2 regions of the Brachybacterium zhongshanense genome follow, and region 1 is predicted to be linked to the other one. Evidence: predicted binding sites of a transcription regulator. Region 1 holds the regulator's gene; the other holds the start of a gene.
What was found. The regulator LexA, encoded in region 1, represses DNA repair genes until DNA is damaged. The targets are predictions, from matches to a motif close to TCGAACANNTGTTCGA.

Region 1 (10,684 bases):
GTTGTAGGGTTCCGCGCATGACCTCCCCGCCGACCGGCCCACCGGATGACCTCCCTCTTCTGGCGATCGTCGGCGCCACGGCGACCGGCAAGTCCGACCTCGCGATCGCGCTGGCGGAGCGGCTGGACGGCGAGGTCGTCAACGCGGACGCGCTGCAGCTGTATCGCGGGATGGACATCGGTACGGCGAAGGTCCCCGTGGAGGAGCGCCGAGGGGTGCCCCATCACATGCTGGACGTCCTCGAGGTGACCGAGGAGGCGTCCGTCTCCACGTTCCAGCAGCGGGCCCGTGAGGCGATCGCCGGGATCAGAGGCAGGGGACGCGTGCCGATCCTCGTCGGAGGCTCGGGGCTGTACGTGCGGGCCGTGCTCGACGACATCGAGTTCCCGCCCACGGACCCGGGCGTGCGAGCGCGGTTCGAGGCGCGTGCCGAGGACGAGGGGGCGCCGGCTCTCCACGCCGAGCTCGCCTCCAGGGACCCGGAGGCCGCCGCCGTCATCGGAGTCCACGACACTCGACGCATCGTGCGTGCCCTGGAGGTCGGGGAGCTCACCGGGCGGCCGTTCGCCGCCTTCCTCCCGAGACCGATCCACCATGATCCGAGCACGATCCAGATCGGTCTCGAGCTGGACCGCGAGGCCCTTCATGAACGCATCGAGCGCCGCGTCCGGACGATGGTCGCGGCAGGTCTGCTCGACGAGGTCCGGGCGCTGCGGGGCCGCGGCCTGGACCGCGGTCGCACGGCCCGGCGCGCCATCGGGTACGAGCAGGCTCTCGCGGTCCTCGACGGCACCATGGACTGCGCCGAGGCGATCGAGGCGACGGTCGTGGGCACCCGCCGGCTGGTGCGCAAGCAGGACACCTGGTTCCGTCGGGACCGGAGGGTCCGATGGATCGACGCCCGCCGCGGGGCCGATGGCGTCGGGGTCGACCACCAGGTCGAGGCGGCCCTAGGCTTCCTCCCATGACCTCCGACCGCGAGCCCGACCACGACCTCACCGCTGCCGACATGCGGCCTCCGCTGCGCTTCACGACGGGGCACGGCACCCGCAATGACTTCGTGATCCTGGACGACCCCGACGGGCGGATCGATCTCGATGCCGACCTGGTGCGCTCGCTCGCCGATCGGCGCGGCGGGATCGGCGGCGACGGCGTGATCCGGGCCGTCCGCACCCGGGCGGCGGACATCGACGCCCCGACGGATGCCCCCGAATGGTTCATGGACTACCGCAACGGCGATGGCTCCCTCGCTGAGATGTGCGGCAACGGAGTGCGCGTGTTCGCTGCGCATCTGCGCCGCGCCGGCCACGTCCTCGATGACTCCTACCGGATATGGACCCGCGCCGGCGAGCGCACGATCGAGGTCCTCGCCGATCCCGAGCCGGGGTCGCACGGGGCCGACGGCGGAACCTGGAGCGTGAGGGTGGGCATGGGAGCCGCGCGCGTCGGCGCAGAGGAGCTCGCGGGCAGGGCTCGCAAGGTCGAGCTCGGGGGCGAGATGCTCGAGGGCACCGATGTGGACATGGGCAACCCTCACGTCGTCGCCTTCCTGCCCGAGGGACTCGAGCTCGCCTCCATCGACCTCGAGCACCGCCCCGTGCTGCACCCTGAGCCGTCGGCCGGCGCGAACATCGAGCTGGTGGTCCCGCGCGGGGAGAGGCATGTAGCGATGCGCGTGCACGAGCGCGGCGTGGGGGAGACGGAGTCGTGCGGGACCGGTGTCGCCGCGGTGGCCGTCGCTGCGGCCCTGCGCGCGCAGGACGTCTCTCGCCTGCCGTGGCGTGTGGACGTCCCCGGCGGCTCTCTCGAGGTCGGCTGGCGCCCGGACGGGGAGGTCACGCTGACCGGCCCGGCAGTACTCGTCGCCGACGGGACCCTGCTCGGCTGACGCGGATCGGACCCCCGTCGGAACCGCGCCGGCCCCGCCTCAGCGGCGGGGGCCGATCTCGATGATCCGGAAGCCCTTGGCGCTGGCGACCTTCCCCACCTCACGCGCCGGCAGCTGCTCGCCGAGCCAGCGCGCGAGGGGATCGGCTCCCAGATTCCTGCCGACGACCAGTGCCGCCGACCCGGACGGTGCCAGGCGCGCGCACCAGTGCAGCAGCAGCGCGTGGAGCGCCTCCTTGCCGATGCGGATCGGGGGGTTCGACCAGATCGTGTCGAACCGCAGACCGTCGGGGACGTCGTCGGGCGCGATCACACGGATGTTCGACAGGCCCAGGCGCTCGGCGTTCTCGGCGGTCAGGGCCCGCGCCCGCTCGCTGACGTCGACCGCCCAGACCTCGGCATCCGGATGCAGCAGAGCGGCGGTCAGGGCGATGGGCCCCCAGCCGCAGCCCAGATCGAGGATCCGGGCCTGCGCGGGCACCTCGCGGAGCTCGTCGAGCCGATCCAGAAGGACTGCGGTCGCCTTGTCGAGCCCCTTCCCGGAGAACACCGAGGCGCTCGTGACCAGGTCGCGCTCCGCGCCGGCGAGAGAGGCGCGCAGGGGGAAGCGGACGTCGTCGGAGTCCGGTGAGGGGGTGAAGTAGTGCTGATCCACGGCGCCAGGATACGGACCGGCCCGTTGCCCGCCGTCCAGTCCGCAGTCCTCTGCGGCCGGCGCGGATGCGCCCAGCGAGAAATCGCTCGACCGGTTCCGGGGGACGTGGGATTCTTGGGGCCTCACCATCCCCGACCCGAGGAGAGCCCCGCCCGTGCCCATCGCCTTCCATCCCGATCCTGAGCCCGACGCCGATGTCGAGGAGAGCAGCGCGGCGGAGGCCGGCACCGCAGGGGTCGAGGAGACCGTCGAGGCGGAGACGTCCTATGCGCAGGGGAGCACGGCCTCCCCTCGTCGGGATCGTCTCACCGACCGGATCCTGGCCCGCGGCGATGCCTCTGTGTCCGCCGTGACCTACTCCTCCGAGGCCGACGGCGAGCAGCTCGACCTCGCCGATCGCCATGCGCTCCGACGCGTGCGCGGGCTGTCCACCGAGCTCGAGGACATCACCGAGGTCGAGTACCGCCAGCTGCGTCTCGAGAAGGTCGTGCTCGCCGGCCTCTACACGTCAGGAGGCGCGGAGGAGGCGGAGAACAGTCTCCGCGAGCTCGCCGCGCTCGCCGAGACCGCCGGATCCGAAGTGCTCGACGGCATCCTCCAGCGACGGGCCCATCCGGACCCTGCGACGTTCCTGGGCCGGGGCAAGGCGGCTGAGCTCGGCGAGATCGTCGCCGAGGTGGGCGCCGACACGGTCATCGCCGACGGCGAGCTCGCCCCCAGCCAGCGTCGCGCCCTCGAGGACGTGGTGAAGGTCAAGGTCGTCGACCGCACCGCGCTGATCCTCGACATCTTCGCCCAGCACGCGAAGTCCCGTGAGGGCAAGGCGCAGGTGGAGCTCGCGCAGCTCGAGTACCTCCTCCCGCGTCTGCGCGGCTGGGGCGAGTCGATGTCCCGCCAGGCGGGTGGCCAGGTCGGCGGAGCGGGCGCCGGCATGGGATCCCGCGGCCCTGGCGAGACCAAGATCGAGCTGGATCGGCGCCGCATCCGCGATCGCATGGCCAAGCTCCGCCGGGAGATCAGAGCGATGGCGCCAGGGCGCGAGGCCCAGCGGGCCGACCGCCGGCGCAGCAAGGTGCCCTCGGTCGCGATCGCCGGGTACACCAACGCCGGGAAGTCCTCGCTGCTGAACCGCCTCACCGGTGCCGGCGTCCTGGTCGAGAACGCGCTGTTCGCGACCCTGGACCCGACGGTGCGGCGCTCCCGCACCCCCGACGGCCGCGAGTTCACCTACGCCGACACCGTGGGCTTCGTGCGGCACCTCCCCACGCAGCTGGTGGAGGCGTTCCGCTCGACGCTCGAGGAGGTGGGCGACTCCGACCTGCTCCTGCACGTGGTCGACGCGTCCCATCCCGACCCCGAGGGCCAGATCCGGGCGGTCCGCACAGTGCTCGGGGAGCTCGAGGGCTTCGACGTCCCCGAGATCGTCGTCCTGAACAAGGCCGACCTCGCATCGCCCGAGACCATCGCGCGCATCCGCAGCCAGGTGGAGCACTCCGCCGTGGTCTCGGCCCGCACGGGCATGGGCATCGAGGAGCTGCGGGACCTGATCGCCGAGCGGCTGCCCCGCCCGGCTGTCGAGATCGACCTGGTGGTGCCCTACTCGCGCGGGGATCTGGTCTCGCGCGTGCACTCCAACGGCGAGGTCATCGCCGAGGAGCACCTGGCGGAGGGCACGCACCTGCATGCACGGGTCGACGAGGCGCTCGCCGCGGAGCTGCGGGCGGCGGCCTGACGTCGCCTTCCGGACACGGCCCTCCGGTCGCTCGCCGGACACGGCCCTCCGGCCGCTCCGGCCCGGTCGGGTGCGACGGATCTGACGGATCCGACGGCGCGGCGGGAGCGGCCGGTCGGCCCGTGCGGCTACCCTTGATCGGTGACTTCCGCCCCCGCCCCCGCAGCCTCGACCGCGGAGCTCGACGCCCTCATGGAGGCGGCCGTCACCGCGGTCGGCGGAAGCCCTCGCGAGGGTCAGCAGGCCATGGCCCGGGCCGTCGGGACCGCCATGGAGGGCGGTCGGCATCTGCTGGTGCAGGCCGGTACCGGGACGGGCAAGTCTCTGGCCTATCTGGTGCCCGCTCTGCGTCACGCGGTGCTGAGCGGTCGGCCCGTCGTCGTGTCCACCGCCACCATCGCCCTGCAGACGCAGATCGTGCGCAAGGACCTCCCACGGCTGGTGGAGGCGCTCGCCGAGCATCTCCCGCGCACCCCCACCTTCGCCCTGCTGAAGGGGCGGGCCAACTATCTGTGCCGGCACAAGCTCGACGGCGGCTACCCGCTGGACCTCGATGCCGGGGCGCTCTTCGCCGAGGTGCCGGTCGACGTCTCCCGCGGCGGCGGCACGGAGAAGCTCGGCGACCAGGTGCGGCGCCTGCGCTCCTGGGCTGAGGAGACGGAGACCGGGGATCGTGACAGTCTCCAGGACGCCGTCTCGGATCGGGCCTGGCGCCAGGTCTCGGTCACCGGCACGCAGTGCCTGGGCAGCACCTGTCCGATGGTCGAGGACTGCTTCGCCGAGCGCAGTCGCGAGCTCGCGCGGGAGGTCGACCTCATCGTCACCAATCACGCGCTGCTGGCGATCGATGCCTTCGACGGCCACGGCATCATCCCCGAGCATGACGTGGTGGTCTTCGACGAGGCGCATGATCTGGTCCCCCGCGTGACCGGCGCGGTCACCGAGGTCCTCACTCCCGGCATGGTCCGGGGCGCAGTGCGTGACCTCCGCAGCCTCGGCGTCGCCGCGACCGCGCTCGACGATGCGGGCGAGGAGCTCAGGGAGTCCCTCGAGCAGATGCCGGACGGCAGGGTCATCGGCGATCTGCCGCAGAGGCTCGGCGATGCCGTCGGCCAGCTGAGGGTGCAGGCCCGCACAGCCCATTCGGACGCCAAGGAGGCGGGGGAGGGCGGTTCCGTGGCGACCGCGGGCGCACGCAAGGCGGTGCGCGCCTCCCTCCAGGAGATCATCGACGTGTGCGAGCGGCTCTCGGCGCCCGACGAGGACGACGTCGTCTCCGTCTCACGGTCCGCGGCGACCGGTCGCTCGAGCCTCCAGGTGGCGCCCATGAGCGTTGCGGGGGCCATGCGCGGGGCGATCCTCGAGGATCGGACGGCCGTGCTGACCTCGGCGACGCTCGCTCTCGGCGGGCGCTTCGAACCGCCGGCGGGCGAGGTCGGCCTGGCTCGTGCGGGTCGCACGGGAGTGGACGAGGTCCCCGCGATGGAGGATCGCGGAGCGTGGGCAGGGCTCGACGTCGGAAGCCCCTTCGACTACCCGCGTCAGGGGATCCTGTATGTCGCCCGGCACCTGCCCGCCCCTGGGCGAGAGGGGACCGCGCTCGCGATGCTCGACCATCTCACCGAGCTGATCGAGGCGTCGCACGGCGGGGCGCTGTGCCTGTTCTCCTCGCGTCGCGGTGCTGAGCTCGCGGCCGAGCACGTCAGAGGGAGGCTCCCGCTGCCTATCGGCGTCCAGGGCGAGGACTCGATGGCGAACCTGGTCCGTGACTTCCGCGAGGGTGAGGACTCGAGCCTGTTCGGGACGCTGACGCTGTGGCAGGGCGTGGACGTCCCGGGGCCCGCCTGTCGGCTGGTCACCATCGACCGGATCCCGTTCCCGCGCCCCGACGATCCCCTGACCTCTGCCCGTCAGGAGCGCATCTCGCAGCGCGGGGGCAACGGCTTCATGTCGGTCTCCGCACAGCATGCTGCGCTGCTGCTCGCACAGGGAGCCGGACGCCTGATCCGCTCTCAGGAGGACCGCGGCATGGTCGCGGTGCTGGATGCGAGGCTGGCGAATGCCCGGTACGGGGGCTATCTGCGTGCAGCGATGCCGCCTCTGTGGCCGACGACGGATCCTGACGTCGCGCTCGGAGCGCTGCGTCGCCTCAGCGGCACCGGCGCCTGAGCGCGGCGGGCCTCGCGGGTCAGACGGAGCGGAGCACCGCGACGACCTTCCCGAGGATCTCCGCATGGTCGCCCAGGATCGGGGCGAAGGCGGGATTGTGCGGCATCAGCCAGACATGACCGTCGCGCTGGACGAATGTCTTCACGGTGGCTTCGCCGTCGATCATCGCCGCGACGATCTCCCCCTTCTCCGCTGTCTGCTGACTGCGCACCACCACCCAGTCGCCGTCGCAGATCGCGGCATCGATCATCGACTCCCCGACGACCTGGAGGAGGAACAGATCACCGTCGCCGACCAGCCGGGACGGGAGCGTGAAGACGTCCTCGACGTGCTCCTCCGCGGTGATGGGGACGCCGGCGGCGATGCGACCGACGAGCGGCACCGCGACAGACGGTCCGCCCGCGGTCGCCTCGGCGGGCTCCGGAGCGGCCGACGGCGCGTCGTCCTCGTCGGGGAGGACGACCTCCATCGCGCGCGGACGCTTGGGGTCGCGGCGCAGGAACCCCTTGCGCTCGAGTGCCTGGAGCTGATGGGAGACGGAGGACGAGGAGGTCAGGCCGACGGCGTCGCCGATCTCTCTCATGGAGGGCGGGTATCCGCGTCCGGCTATCGAGTCCTGGATGGTCTCGAGCACGAGGCGCTGGCGCGCGGTGAGCGAGGGGGACGCTGATCCTTCCGCGTCGCCGACGACCTTGAGTCTCGGCTCCTGGCGGCGTCGGGTGCTCGGGGTCATCGTGAGGGCCTCCTGGCTTCGTCTGTCGGACCCCCGCGATTCCGTGGTCCGTGCTCCCAGGGTAAGCGGGGGCACACGATTCGCCAAACATGTGTTCGAGATAGGTCTTGCGCGTCGCCAATGCCTGACCTACTCTCGCACAGAGGTTCGATCGAACAGGAGTTCGGATATGCAGACGCACATGACCGTCCCCGCGACGTCCGGGATCGCTGCGCAGCAGGCGCGGATCATCTCCCTCCCTGTCCGGGGCGAGGCGACGGCGGCTGCGGCGGGCGCCCCTTCCGCGGGGCGCTCCGCAGCGCGCGGCCCTGTGGCGACCGGCTCCCCGGAGTCGGGTCGCGATGCCGCCGCGGCTCCTTCGAGCGTCCGGCTGGAGATCACGCGGCGCGGCCGCACTGTACTCGCCGCCCTCGCCTTCCTGCTGGGCCTCCTCGTGGCGAGCGTGCTGATCCTGGCCTTCGACGTGCCCAGCGCCCTGGCCGGCCAGGAGGAGGCTGAGGGGGAGGTCGTCACGGTCGCTGCGGGCGACACCCTGTGGGGCTACGCGGAGCGCTTCGCGCCCGAGGGGGTCAGCGAGCAGGAGTACATCGCGCAGCTGCGCACGCTGAACCATCTGCCCACCGGCAGGGTGACCGCGGGCCAGCAGATCGTGCTTCCTGCATCGGGGGCTCTCGAGGACTGATGGCCCTGCCGCCGGAGGGCCCGGTAGTCTAGGGGGATGCACTGTCCCTTCTGCCGTCACCCCGACTCGCGGGTCGTGGACTCCCGGACGTCCGATGACGGATCGACGATCCGACGCCGTCGGCAGTGCCCGAACTGCTCCCGCCGGTTCTCGACCACCGAGACCGCGTCCCTGTCGGTCATCAAGCGGTCCGGTGTGAGCGAGCCGTTCAGCCGCGGCAAGGTGATCTCCGGGGTGCGCAAGGCGTGCCAAGGGCGGCCGGTGAGCGATGATCAGCTGGCCGTGCTTGCGCAGCGGGTCGAGGAGGACATCCGGGCGAGCGGGCAGGCCGAGATCGAGGCCCATGGGGTGGGGCTGGCGATCCTGCAGCCGCTCAAGGAGCTCGATCTGGTCGCATACCTGCGCTTCGCGAGCGTCTATCAGTCCTTCGACTCGCTCGAGGACTTCGAGTCCGCCATCGCACGACTTCGCGAGGAGACCGCCGCGCCGGCTGAGAGGTGAGGGCCGACGAGCCGAGCTCGTCCGTGCGCAAGGGGTCGGCGGCCTCCGCTGCTGTCGGTCCCATGGTGGCATCTGCGCAGGTCACCCTACGTGGAGGTGTGGAATCCGCGCCGAATGTGATGCAGTTCTCAGCTTGATCGGAACAGTGGGTCCCCGGTGTGCGGACTGTGCGTAAGATATCCGTCGTGCGCCGTCGAGGCGCACATCAGATCGGCGGTCGTGGAGGGGAAGCCACGGCCGCCGATCGCTTCTCCGGAGGCTCCGTCGGCGGACCGCATTGCTCCAGTCCGAGCAGCATCCTCTCGGCGATGCCATGCCGTGCCCCGCTGCTCCGCTCCGAGCTCAGATGCTGCTGTCGCCGACGATGCCCGCGGGCAGCGGCCGTGCGTGCACGAGTCCGAGGTGCGCAGTGGGACGGGTCATGGCCACGTAGAGGTCGCCCGCGCCGTGCTCGTCCACCAGCTCGGCGGGCTCCACCACGACCACGGCATCGAATTCCAGGCCCTTCGCGTCCTTCGCTGTCATCACCGAGATCTCGTCGTCCACGCCAGAGGAGCCCGATCCCACCGCGGAGACGCCGGTGCTCGCATGCAGAGCGCGCACCTGCTCGGGAATCCGATGCTCGGCGATGATGACGGCAATCCGGCCGATCCCTTCCGCGTGCAGCATCGACACCTGCTGGGCGGCGGTGCTCTCCAGCGCATCGGCTGCGGACCGTTCGATGGCGGCGCCTCGCTCGCCCTCGCGCACGGACGTCACCGTGGTCACGGGGAGGTCATGCGCATGGGCCATACCCAGGGCGTGCTTCATGATCGTCGCCGGCGTCCGGTAGTTGACCGTCAGGCGCTCGACCTGGAGGCGGTCCTGGATGTAGGGGGCGAGGGCTGACTGCCAGGAGCTGGTGCCGCCGGCCGACGAGGTCTGGGCGACGTCGCCGACGACGGTGAACGACTTGGTGGGGCAGCGGCGCATCAGAGCGCGCCAGCTCATCGGTGAATGCTCCTGAGCCTCGTCGACGACGACGTGGCCGTACGTCCACGAGCGCTCCGATGAAGCGCGCTCAGCGAGCGTGCGACCGTCCCGCACCCGATTGACCTGGTCGGCGAGATCCTCTGCTCGGATCATGCCGGAGGTATCGAAGCTCTCGAGCACCTTGCGGGCGTAGTCGACGTCCGCCTCGCGCCGCTCTGCGGCGTCCCTGGCGCGGGCCTCTTCGGGTGCGGAGTCCTCTCCGAGGATCTCGGCGATCTCATCGAGGAGGGGGACGTCCTCGACCGTCCACGGTGAATCCTTGGGTCTGACCAGGAGGTCGATCTTCTCAGCGAGAGCGCGCGGAGCAGCGGCGCGCAGGCGATCGGGTCGTGAGAGGAGGACCCTCAGGAACCCTTGCGGCGTGTACGGCAGCCAGGCGAGATTCAGCTCGCGACGCACGTCGGGGTCGTGCCGCAGATCGGCAAGGATGTCGGGGCGGTCCTCGGGCACGACGGTGCGTCCGGCGGCCTTGAGCGCAGCTTCGTAGCGCTCGGCGAGCCGATCCAGCGCAGAGCGCACGAAGACGGCTCGAGCGGCGTTGTGCGGCTTGTGCGCGGAACGGGCATCGCGGCGCGCAGAGCGCACGTCCTCCCGTGTCAGGACGAACTCCGTCCCGTCGATGCGCAGGCGGACATCGCGTGCAGGGATCCTCTGGCGCTGCTTGACGGCGCGCGCGAGCAGCTCCGCCATCGCGGCGTCACCCTTCACACGGGCGACCTCGTCCTCGTCGTGGATGCTCGTCTCTATCCCCGGGAAGAGGGTCCCCGGAGTCATCATCACGACGCCAGACTCGCCGAGGCTCGGCAGCACCCGCTCGATGTAGCGCAGGAAGCCCTGCGTGGGCGCCATGATCAGCACCCCCGTGTGCTCCAGCCGGCGGCGATGCGTGTACAGCAGGTATGCGGCGCGATGCAGGGCGACGGCGGTCTTCCCGGTGCCCGGGCCGCCCTGCACCACGAGCACTCCCCGGTTCTCCGAGCGGATGATGCGGTCCTGCTCGCCCTGGATGGTGGCGACGATGTCGCCCATGCGGCCGGTGCGCTGGCCGGAGACTGCGGCGAGCAGAGCGCCCTCGCCCTGCAGGACGACATCGTGGCCGTCCTCGAGCACCGAGGAGTCCAGGACATCGTCCTCGAGACCCGTGATCGTGCGTCCGCGGCTGATCAGATGCCGGCGCAGCCGCACCCCCTGAGGGTCTGCCGAGGTGGCCTGGTAGAACGCAGAGGCGGCGGGAGCGCGCCAGTCCACGAGGAGCTGCTCGCGCTCCGGCGTGAACAGGCCGATGCGGCCGAT
Region 2 (10,684 bases), 780 kb from region 1:
CGACGACGAGTCGAAGAAGGCCGCCCTGCAGGCGCTCGACGACCTCTACCGCCAGGAGGTCCCGGCGTTCCCGCTCATGTACCGGCCCGACGAGTTCTTCGAGTTCAACGCGACCAACTGGTCGAACTTCCCGACCGAGGAGAACGACTACGCGCCGCCCATGTTCCGCGGCGCCGGCAACGAATGGATCTTCAGGCTGAAGAAGATCGAAGGCTGAGCCCTCCATGAACCTCGGCCGCTACATCGCCCGCAAGACGGTGTGGTACCTGGTCGCGCTGGTGGCAGCGGTGGGCCTGAACTTCCTGCTGCCCCGGCTCGTCCCGGGCAACCCCGTCGACGTCATCGTCTCCAACCTCGCCCGCGGCTCCAACGCCACCGGCGAGCAGCAGAGGCAGATCTACGAAGGCTTCGTCGCCGAGTTCGGGCTGGACAGGCCCCTGTGGGAGCAGTTCCTCACCTACCTGGGCAAGGTCTTCACCGGAGACCTCGGCACCTCCTTCGCCAACTACCCGGCCTCCGTGAACGACCTCGTCGGCCAGGCCCTGCCCTGGTCCATCGCCGTCCAGCTGCCGGCGGTGCTCATCGGCTGGATCATCGGCAACCTGATCGGCGCGATCGCCGCCTTCCGCGGCGGGAACTGGGACCGCAGCGTCTTCACCACCTCGCTGTTCGTCTCCGCGATGCCGTACTACTGCCTCTCGATCCTGCTGCTCTACATCTTCGCCGTCGTCGCCGGGATCTTCCCGACCGGAGGGGCCTACTCCCTCGGCCTCACTCCCGAGCTGAGCATCCCGTTCCTCTGGGACGCGCTGAGCTACTTCTGGCTGCCGTTCCTCTCGCTCGTGGTCGTCTTCATCGGCGGCCAGGCCGTGGGCATGCGCTCGATGGCGATCTACGAGCTCGGCGGCGACTACGTCGGCTACGCCCGCGCCATGGGCATCGGCGACAACCGCATCACCCAGTACATCTTCCGCAACGCCATGCTCCCCCAGGTGACGGGCCTGGCCCTGTCCATCGGCACCCTGGTCGGCGGCGCCCTGATCACCGAGCTGGTCTTCAACTACCCGGGGGTGGGCACCCTGCTGTTCAACGCGATCTCCCAGAACGACTACCCGGTCATCCAGGCGATCACCCTGATCATCACCGTCGCGGTCCTCGTCGCGAACTTCCTGGTGGAGATCGCCTACGGCATCATCGATCCGCGCATCCGCGCCGCGAAGGCAGGGGAGAAGTGATGGCCACCCCCAACGCCCCCGTCACCGACACCACCGTGCGCACGAGCTTCCTGCGCACCGTCAACGTCTCCACCCGCTTCTGGATCGCGCTCGCCCTCATCATCCTCGTGGTGCTGCTGGGCCTGGCCGGCATCGTCTACCCCACGGGCCCCGGAGAGAAGGTCGGCTCCCTCTACGACCCGCCCGGAGGCGGGCTCCTCCTCGGGACCGACAACTTCGGCCATGACGTGCTCGCCGTGCTCATGGCCGGAACCCGCACCTCCCTCATCATCGGACTCGTCGCCGGGAGCATCGCCACCTCCATCGGGGTCGTCATCGGCCTGATGGCCGGCTACGTCGGAGGCTGGGTCGAGGAGCTCCTGATGGGCGTCACCAACGTGGTCCTCGCGATCCCGTCGATCATCGTCCTGATCCTCATCTCGATCTCGCTGCCCGACTCGAGCATCTGGTCCCTCGCCGTCGTCATCGGCATCACCTCCTGGCCCTGGACCGCCCGCGCCGTGCGCGCCCAGGCGTCCTCCGTCGCGACCCGCGAGCACATCGACATCGCGCGCCTCTCCGGCGTCCGGCTCCCGGGGATCCTCCTGCGCGACGTCCTGCCGTACATCCTGTCGTACACAGTGATGGCCTTCGTCCTGCAGGTCTCCGGAGCGATCCTCGCCGAGTCCGCCCTGTCGATGCTGGGCCTCGGCCCCTCCGGCACGGACTCGCTGGGCACCCAGCTGCACTGGGCGCTCGCCTTCCAGGCCGTCGCATCCGGCGCCTGGTGGGCGTTCCTCCCGCCGACGATCGTGCTCACCCTCGTCTCCTTCGGCTTCCTGCTGCTGCAGGCGAGCCTCGACGAGGTGTTCAACCCGCGCCTGCGGCGCGGACGCCGCAAGCAGATCCGACAGGCCGAGGCCCGTCGCGCCGAGGAGGCCCGCCGCCTCGCCGCGGAGATCGAGGAGCAGGGGGAGGCCGCATGAACGACCAGCCCGACGAGACGACGCGGCCGATCCTCGCCCGCGCCCGGGACATCCGCTGCGTCTACGGAGGCGGCGCCGAGGACTTCACCGCCGTCGACGGCGTCTCCCTCGAGCTCGGCGAGGGCGAGATCCTCGGCCTGGCCGGGGAGTCCGGCTGCGGGAAGACCACCCTCGGCAGTGCTCTGGCCATGATCGCCCTGCCGCCCCTGTACGTCCTCTCCGGAACCCTGGAGATCGACGGGCGCACCATCGACCTCGCCACCCTCTCCGCGAAGGACGCCAAGCGCCATCGGCCCTACCGCGGCGGCGTCGTCTCTATGCTCCCGCAGGGCGCGATGAACTCCATCAGCCCCACCCTGCGCATCTCCAGCCTCGTCGTCGACGTCCTGCGCGCCCACGACCCGAAGATCACCAAGGACGAGGCCCTCGACCTCGCCCGGGACCGGCTGACGATGCTCGAGATGCCCGTCCGCGCCCTGCACTCCTACGCCCACCAGCTCTCCGGCGGCATGAAGCAGCGCATGATCGCCGTCATCTCCACCCTCCAGAACCCGCGCCTGCTGATCGCCGACGAGCCCACTTCGGCCCTCGACGTCTCCAGCCAGCGCATGCTCGTGGAGATGCTCCTGGCGATGGTCGAGCAGGACATCATGTCCGGCGTCATCTTCGTGACCCACGACCTGCCCGTCCTCTCGCAGGTCTCCGATCGCCTCGCCATCATGAGCGCCGGCGAGATCGTCGAGCACGGACCCACCCGCCGGCTCGTGGAGGAGCCCCGCCACCCCTACACCAGAACCCTCCTGTCGAGCGTCCTGGACCCCACCCGCGAGACCCGCGCCCGCGGACTCACCCGACAGACGAAGGAGGCATGAGGGCCATGAACCCCATGCTCAGCAGGTCCCTCGCCGAAGGCGAGATCGTCCTCGGCTGTCGCGGCGTCACCAAGGAGTTCTCCGTCGCGGGCCACCGCATCACCGCCGTCGACGACATCAGCCTCGACTTCCCCGCCTCGAGCGCCCTCGCCGTCGTCGGGGAGTCCGGCTCCGGGAAGTCCACCCTCGCCCGCATGCTCCTGCGCCTGATGCCTGTCACCTCCGGCAGCATCGAGTTCCGCGGACAGGACGTCACGCACCTGCGCGGCCGTGCCCTGCGCCAGTACTGGACGGAGGTGCAGGCCGTCTTCCAGGACCCCTTCGCCTCCTTCAACCAATTCTTCACCGTCGGCTCGCTGCTGCGGCGCAGCCTCGCGCTCGCCGGGATCTCCCGCGACGAGGCCGATGCGCTGATCGAGGAGTGCCTCGGCTACGTCGGCCTGACCCCGAAGGAGGCGCTCCACAAGTACCCCCATCAGCTCTCCGGCGGGCAGCGGCAGCGGGTCATGATCGCTCGCGCGCTCATGATGCGCCCGACCGTGCTGCTGGCCGACGAGGCGACGTCGATGCTCGACGCGACCCTCCGGGTGAACGTGCTCAACGTGCTGCACGACCTCAAGCGGGAGCTGGGGATGACGATCCTGTTCATCACCCACGACATCGGTCAGGCCTGCTATCTCGCCGACCGTGTCGCCGTGATGGAGCGGGGGAGGGTCGTCGAGCGCGGCACGACGGAGGAGGTGATCTTCAGCCCGCAGGCCGACTACACCCGTCGTCTGCTCGCCGACGTCCCCGACCTCCGCGGCAGCCTCAAGCAGTAGCGCTCACGCCGTCCCCGGCGTCGTCGGCGCCAGCAGCGCCGCGAACGTCTCGAGGGTGCGCTGGAGCTCGATCGACGGCTCCAGCAGCCACTGGATCTGCAGCCCGTCCGAGGCGGCGACCAGCAGCGCGGCCATGTCCGCGGCATCCACGTCGCCGCGGACCGTCCCCGCCTCCTGCCCGGCCCGGAGCTTCTCGGTGAGCTCCTCGCGGACGCGGGAGAAGCGCGCCGTGAAGAACTCGTGGGCGGGGGACCCGTCGACCGCGAGGGCCGTCGCCACGAGCGTCGTGTACAGCTCGACGAGGCCCGGCACCTCGACGTTGATCATCGCGGCAGTGACGATGACATCGACCGCGGAGGCGCTGTCCGTGTACACCTCGTCCGCGTCGCGCTGCTGCTCTGCATGCTCGTAGACCGCCACCAGCAGCTGCTCGCGCGAGTCGAAGTAGTGCAGCAGCGCCGCGTGGGAGACCCCGATGGCGGTGGCGATGCGCCGGAGGGAGGTCCCGTCGGCACCGCGCTCGCGGAACACCTCGATCGCCCGGTCGAGGATCTCCTGCCGACGGGCGACGCCCTTGGAGTACGAGCCGGCGCGACCGATCACGCGGCGCGGGATGGGGGGAGCTGCATCGCTGTCCATCCCGAGAGGCTACCCCGAAAACCTTCGATCGGAAGGTTTTCGATGCTAGCGTCGGGCCAGCGCCCGAGCGGGCGACGACGACGTCACGAAAGAAGGTCACCCCATGGCCCTGCCCATCGCCTCCGTCCAGCTCTACACCCTGGCCGAGGAGTTCACCGCCGACATGGCCGGCTCCCTCGACCGTCTCGCCGGCATCGGCCTGAAGAACGTCGAGGCCTTCGACTTCGTCCGTCGGCCGAAGGAGATCCGCGCGGCGCTCGACGCCTCCGGCCTCGCCTCGCCGACCGGCCATGCCCCGCTGCTCTCCGACGAGCTGTGGACTCCGGACGGCTCCATCCCCACCCCGAGCCAGGACGTGGTCTTCGAGGCCGCCGCCGAGATCGGCATGAGGACCGTCATCGACCCGATGGTCCCCGCTGAGCGCTGGCTCACGGAGGACGGCGTGAAGGACATCGCCGAGCGCCTCAACGCCGCCGGGGAGAAGGCGAAGGAGTACGGCCTCACCGTCGGCTACCACAACCATGCGCAGGAGTTCGTCGCGAGCTTCGACGGACAGACCGCCTACCAGCGCTTCCTCTCCCTGGTCTCGCCCGACGTCGTGATCGAGCTCGACCTGTTCTGGGCGCTCGTGGGCGGTCAGGACGTCGTCGGCCTCGTGCGCGAGCTCGGCGACCGCCTCGCGGCCGTGCACGTCAAGGACGGCGTGGCGCCGGCCTCGAACCCCTTCGCCCCGGGCGCCCCGGCCTTCAGCTCGGCCGATCTCGATCAGCGCCACGCGGGCAGCGGCGACGTCCCCACCGTCGAGGCCCTCAAGGCCGCGACCGCGGTGCAGTACGCCGTCATCGAGTACGACAACGCCCCCGGCGACGTCTTCGCGGACGTCGAGAACAGCTACCGCTTCCTGATCGACGGCGGGCTCGCCGTCTGACCTCCTCGGCCGTTCCGCGCATCGTCTCAGACCCCGAGAGGCAACGATGAAGTTCTTCCAGTGACTGGGCAGATCCCTGATGCTGCCCGTGGCCGTCCTCCCCGTCGCCGCGATCCTCAGCGGCATCGGGTACTGGATCCTCACAGCGACAGGCAACGACGCCAACATCGTCGGCGTCTTCTTCCAGACGGCCGGCGGCGCTCTCCTGGACAACCTCGCGCTCCTGTTCGCGATCGGCGTGTCCATCGGCATGGCCACCAAGCCGGACGGCACCTCGGCCCTCGCGGGCCTGGTCTCGTGGCTCGTCGTCACGACCCTCCTGGACCCGGCGAACGTCGCCCTCTTCCAGGGCATCGAGGCCGACGCCGTCAACCCCGCCTTCGACAACCTCCAGAACGTGTTCGTCGACATCCTGTGCGGGCTCATCGGCGCCTACGCGTACGACCATTTCAAGGACACCAAGCTCCCCGACGCGCTCTCCTTCTTCTCCGGGCGCCGCTGCGTCGCCATCATCACCGCCGGCATCTCCCTGGTGCTCGCGCTGGTCCTCTTCTTCGTCTGGCCGCTGGTCTACACGGGCCTGGTGAGCTTCGGCGAGTTCATCGTCACGCTCGGCCCGGCGGGCGCCGGGATCTACGGCTTCCTGAACCGCCTGCTCATCCCGCTGGGCCTGCACCACGCCCTGAACTCGGTGTTCTGGTTCGACGTCGCCGGGATCAACGACCTCGGCAACTTCCTCAACAACACGGGCACCTATGGAGTGACCGGCCAGTACATGACCGGATTCTTCCCCGTGATGATGTTCGGCCTGCCCGGTGCGGCGCTCGCGATGTACGTGACCGCGAAGACCTCCCGGCGCAAGGTCGCCGCCGGCGTCCTGCTCTCGAGCGCCGTCGCGTCGTTCTTCGTGGGCGTCACCGAGCCCCTCGAGTTCTCCTTCATGTTCCTCGCCCCCGGGCTGTACGTCGTGCACGCCCTGTTCACGGGCATCTCGATGGCGGTGAGCGCGCTGCTGCCCGTGCGCATGGGCTTCGGCTTCTCCGGCGGCTTCATCGACCTGGTGCTCGGCTGGGTCAACCCGATGGCGCAGAACCCCTGGGGGATCCTCGTCATGGGAGTCTTCTGGTTCGTGGTCTACTTCCTCGTGTTCCGCTTCATCATCCGTCGGTTCGATCTCAAGACCCCGGGGCGCGAGGATGACGAGGGCCTCGAGGGCGGCGTCGCCGCCTCCTCCGGTGCCGCCTCCGGGGCGGGGGCCGACAAGCATGTGGTCGCGGCCTCGGCCTTCATCCCCGCGCTCGGCGGGAAGGAGAACATCCTCGACCTCGAGAACTGCGCGACCCGTCTGCGCATGGAGATCGCCGACCCGTCGCTCGTCGACGACGCAGCCCTCAGGCGGGCGGGCGCCGCGGGCGTCATGAAGCCCGGCGGCAGGTCCGTCCAGGTCGTCTACGGCACCTCCGTCCAGTTCGTGAAGGATGCGATGGATGCACTGATGGCCGGGCGGATCACGCCCGTCGAGGCGCATGAGGCCGCGGACCTCGAGGCCGGGGCCCATCCCGACGGCGGCGTCGCCACCCGCACCTCTCACCTGGTGCGCCTGCGCCAGCCCCTCGCCGGCGTGCCCGTCGACCTCTCGACCGTGCCGGATGCGACCTTCGCCGAGGGGATCATGGGTCCGGGCGTGGCGATCGAGCCGTCCGACGGCGAGGTCGTGGCTCCGGCCGCCGGCACTGTCACCCATGTCTTCGACACCGGTCATGCTGTGGCCCTCACGCTGTCCGACGGCACCGAGCTGCTCATCCATGTCGGCCTGGACACCGTGAAGATGGGCGGTCAGGGCTTCACAGCACATGTCGGCACCGGCGACACGGTGACCGCCGGGGACCCGCTGCTGAGTGTCGATCTCGACGCCGTGCATGCGGCGGGACATCCGGTCATCACCCCGATCATCGTGCTCAACGACAAGGAGGCGAGCATCGAGCTGGTCTGAGGACTGCTCCGGGGACTGCTCCTCCCGCGCGGGCGGTTGTCCACAGTCGGCGCGGAGGGCTGGCGCACCTCGAACATATGTTCTATGCTGGGCTGGTCTTCGCAGGTCAGGGGTAGCTTCTGGGGGCCTGCAGGGGTGCAGTCGCGATGCCTCTGCGCCCCGGTCCGCATCGGTTGAGCAGGGGGAGGGGTCATGGTCCGCAGGAGGGATGCGCGTCCGCGGCGCGGGAGGCGGCGGCATGCAGGTCGCCCTCCCGTGCTTCACTCCCTCCTGCTCCGGCTGCCCTGCCGACAGCACCTAGCACCTGCCCCTGCCGCCGCTCCGCCCGCCGACCGCGGCACTCCGTCGTCGGCCTTCGGTCCTGCCGTCGCCCGCTGCCTCGCCGATCCGGCCGACGGCGCTCGCGCGATCAAGCCCGCCGGGATGGGCCGCGCCCGCAGCGCAGCCTGGAACGACGGCGAGAAGGTGGGGCGCGCACGTGGTGAGGCCTCGGGTGCCGCCCGCGGCTTTCGGGCCGGGAGGAGAGCAGGCCGGAAGGAGCGCGAGGGCGAGCTGCTGCCGCCCTGCCGGCCGGTCCGCGCCCGTCGGCCCCTGGACCCGGAGTCCTTCGCCGAGCGCTCCCAGGTCGAACCCGGATCCTTCGAGGCCCTCGCCTCCCGCGAGCTCTTCGCCATGCGCGCGCGGGTCAATCGCATGCACGCCGAGCAGATGCGCAGCACCGCCATGCTCTGGGACGACGAGGACCCGGACCCCGCCGGGGACTCCTTCGCGCTCCTCGTCGCCGATGCCCGCCGCGTCTCCCTCCCGCGCGCGAAGTCCCTGCTGCGCGACGCGGTCACCGCCGTCTCCGAGATGCACCGGACCTTCGACCGCTTCGAGAAGGGCCACTTCCCGGTCGAGTGGCTCGAGATCATGCTGCGGCGCGTGCGCCGGCTCACCCTCGGGCAGCGGATCCTCGTCGACGCGCGCGTCAGCGAATGGGATCTCGAGAACATCGCCATGGACACCTTCCTCCGGCACCTGTCGCTGCTCATCGCCTGGTTCCGCGATCGCAGCGAGGAGCCCGCGGCGATCGAGCGCCGCCAGGTCGCCCTCGATGTCGACTCCGACGGCGACGGCACCGCCACCCTCACCGTCACGGGCCCCAGTCCCGAGATCCTCGACCTCGCCCGGCGTCTCGACCTCGCCGCCCGCTCCGTGCAGGACGCACAGCGCCGCGCCCTCGAGGACGGCGAGGAGATCCCCTTCGATCTCGACGGCCAGGCGCAGGCCGCCGGTCGGGCCAGCGGTCTCGGCGCCCTCCGCTACGCGATCCTCCAGCGCACCGTGCTCGAGACTCCCGGCGTCGATACCCGGGGCTCCCGCTTCCGGATGCAGGTCGTCGTGCCGATGCTGACCCTCCTCGGCCTCTCCGAGGCGCCCGCCACGATCGACGGCATCCATCCGCTGCCGGCGAGCCTCGCCCGCAGGCTCGCCGCCGACGAACCCACCTGGCACCGCATCCTCACCGATCCCGCCGACGGACGCTTCCTCCCCGTCCCCGCCGCGCAATACCGGCCCACCACCGAGATGGCCGAGCACCTGCGCCTGGTCAACCCCGTGTGCGCCGTCCCCGGATGCACCATCGACGTCGGCGCCATCGGGGAGATGGACCACACCGAGGAGTTCGACCACCGCGACCCCGCCGCCGGGGGCCCCACCGCGATCGAGAACCTCCACCGGCTGTGCCGCCGCCACCATCGGATGAAGACCGACGGGGAGATCGACGTCGTGCGCGAGTCCGACGGGACCTGCACCTGGATCGTGCGCGGGCGGCGCATCGAGTCCGTCGAGGAGAACCGGGACCTCATCACCCCGATCCACGCCGCGATGCTCGAACGGATCGCCCTCGACCACCGGGAGCAGGAGATCTGGGAGTCGATGGTGCGATTCTTCGCCGAGTCCGACAGCATGGACGAGGTGCTCGCCGAGATCTTCGCGGACGACCACCCGCCCGACCCGCTGGCCGATGTGCTCCCGCCGACACCGCCGGACCCGATGCTCCGTCAGCGACCGCCCTTCTGAGCCTGGATCGAGTAAGGTCCTCGGGTCGTCCTCATCGCCCCAGGAGGCCACTCATCTCCGGATTCCTCGCCCACCTGCCCGCGCTCGGCACGGGGGAGTGGCTCCTCGTCGTCCTCGCCGCGCTCATCGTCGGCTTCTCGAAGTCCGCGCTGCCCGGCGCCGGCACCATCGCCGTAGGGCTGTTCGCCATCGCCCTCCCGCCCAAGGAGTCGACCGCCGCGCTGCTGCTCCTGCTGATCCTCGGCGACTGGATCGCCCTGTGGATGTATCGGCGGGAACCCGACTGGCGCACCCTCGTGCGGCTGATCCCCAGCGTGCTCGTCGGACTGATCGTCGGCGCCGCGTTCCTCGCCCTCGCCGACGCCGGCGCCGTGCGCGGAGGCATCGGCGTCATCCTGCTCGTGCTCGTCGGGATCACCGTGTGGCGCCGCCGAGCCGCCCGGACGACGGACGGCGACGGGCCCGCCGTCGGGCGTCTCGCCCGCATCGGCTACGGATCGCTCGGCGGGTTCACCACCATGGTCGCCAACGCCGGCGGACCGCCGATGTCGATGTACTTCTACGCCATGCGGATGCCGGTGCTGACCTTCCTCGGCACCTCCGCCTGGTTCTTCGCGGTCATCAACATCCTCAAGCTGCCCTTCTCGGCATCGCTCGGACTCTTCCGCACCGAGTACCTGCTGATGGATCTGCTGCTGGCGCCGCTCGTGATCGGCGGCGCGCTGATCGGCCGACGCATCGCCCAGCGCGTCCCGCAGAAGGTGTTCGAGAAGGCGATCCTGGTGCTGACCGTCGTCTCCGCCCTCGCGCTGATCGTCGGGGCCTGATCAGGCGGTGACGGAGAACCCGCCGGTCCAGGAGATCTTCTCGCCCGCGGCGAGGGTCAGCTGAAGGAACCCGAGGCTCTCCAGCTCCCGAGCACGCTTGAGCGAACCGGCGTCGATCGCCCCGAGGCCCGCCTTCTCCACGGCCGAGAGCAGCGTCGACTTCGCCTCGGCGTCGTCGCCCGCGACCAGGACGGTCGTGGTCGAGGAGCCGATGGTGCCCGCCGAGAGCGTGCCTGCGAAGTTCGTGTTGAACGCCTTGAGGACCTTCGAAGCGGGCAGCTTCTTCTGGATCTCGGCGGCGGCCGACGAATCCGACGGGACGACGAGCGCGTCGAAGGTC

Region 2: the regulator LexA is predicted to act here: its motif matches at 7,523-7,538, upstream of ACZ5AJ_RS05565 (HNH endonuclease signature motif containing protein).

Annotation. Positions count from the first base shown of each region.
Region 1 is NZ_AP043790.1:1,997,075-2,007,758, reverse strand. Features, by position in the region: gene miaA (tRNA (adenosine(37)-N6)-dimethylallyltransferase MiaA) at 18-968, shown strand; gene dapF (diaminopimelate epimerase) at 1,010-1,888, shown strand; gene ACZ5AJ_RS08990 (class I SAM-dependent methyltransferase) at 1,928-2,542, opposite strand; gene hflX (GTPase HflX) at 2,697-4,274, shown strand; gene ACZ5AJ_RS08980 (ATP-dependent DNA helicase) at 4,467-6,443, shown strand; gene lexA (transcriptional repressor LexA) at 6,463-7,176, opposite strand; gene ACZ5AJ_RS08970 (LysM peptidoglycan-binding domain-containing protein) at 7,346-7,858, shown strand; gene nrdR (transcriptional regulator NrdR) at 7,895-8,359, shown strand; gene ACZ5AJ_RS08960 (HelD family protein) at 8,702-10,684, opposite strand, start outside.
Region 2 is NZ_AP043790.1:1,212,123-1,222,806, forward strand. Features, by position in the region: gene ACZ5AJ_RS05525 (ABC transporter substrate-binding protein) at 1-217, shown strand, start outside; gene ACZ5AJ_RS05530 (ABC transporter permease) at 225-1,235, shown strand; gene ACZ5AJ_RS05535 (ABC transporter permease) at 1,235-2,200, shown strand; gene ACZ5AJ_RS05540 (ATP-binding cassette domain-containing protein) at 2,197-3,072, shown strand; gene ACZ5AJ_RS05545 (ABC transporter ATP-binding protein) at 3,078-3,893, shown strand; gene ACZ5AJ_RS05550 (TetR/AcrR family transcriptional regulator) at 3,897-4,532, opposite strand; gene ACZ5AJ_RS05555 (sugar phosphate isomerase/epimerase family protein) at 4,636-5,460, shown strand; gene nagE (N-acetylglucosamine-specific PTS transporter subunit IIBC) at 5,540-7,453, shown strand; gene ACZ5AJ_RS05565 (HNH endonuclease signature motif containing protein) at 7,709-9,517, shown strand; gene ACZ5AJ_RS05570 (sulfite exporter TauE/SafE family protein) at 9,685-10,344, shown strand; gene ACZ5AJ_RS05575 (NADPH-dependent F420 reductase) at 10,345-10,684, opposite strand, start outside.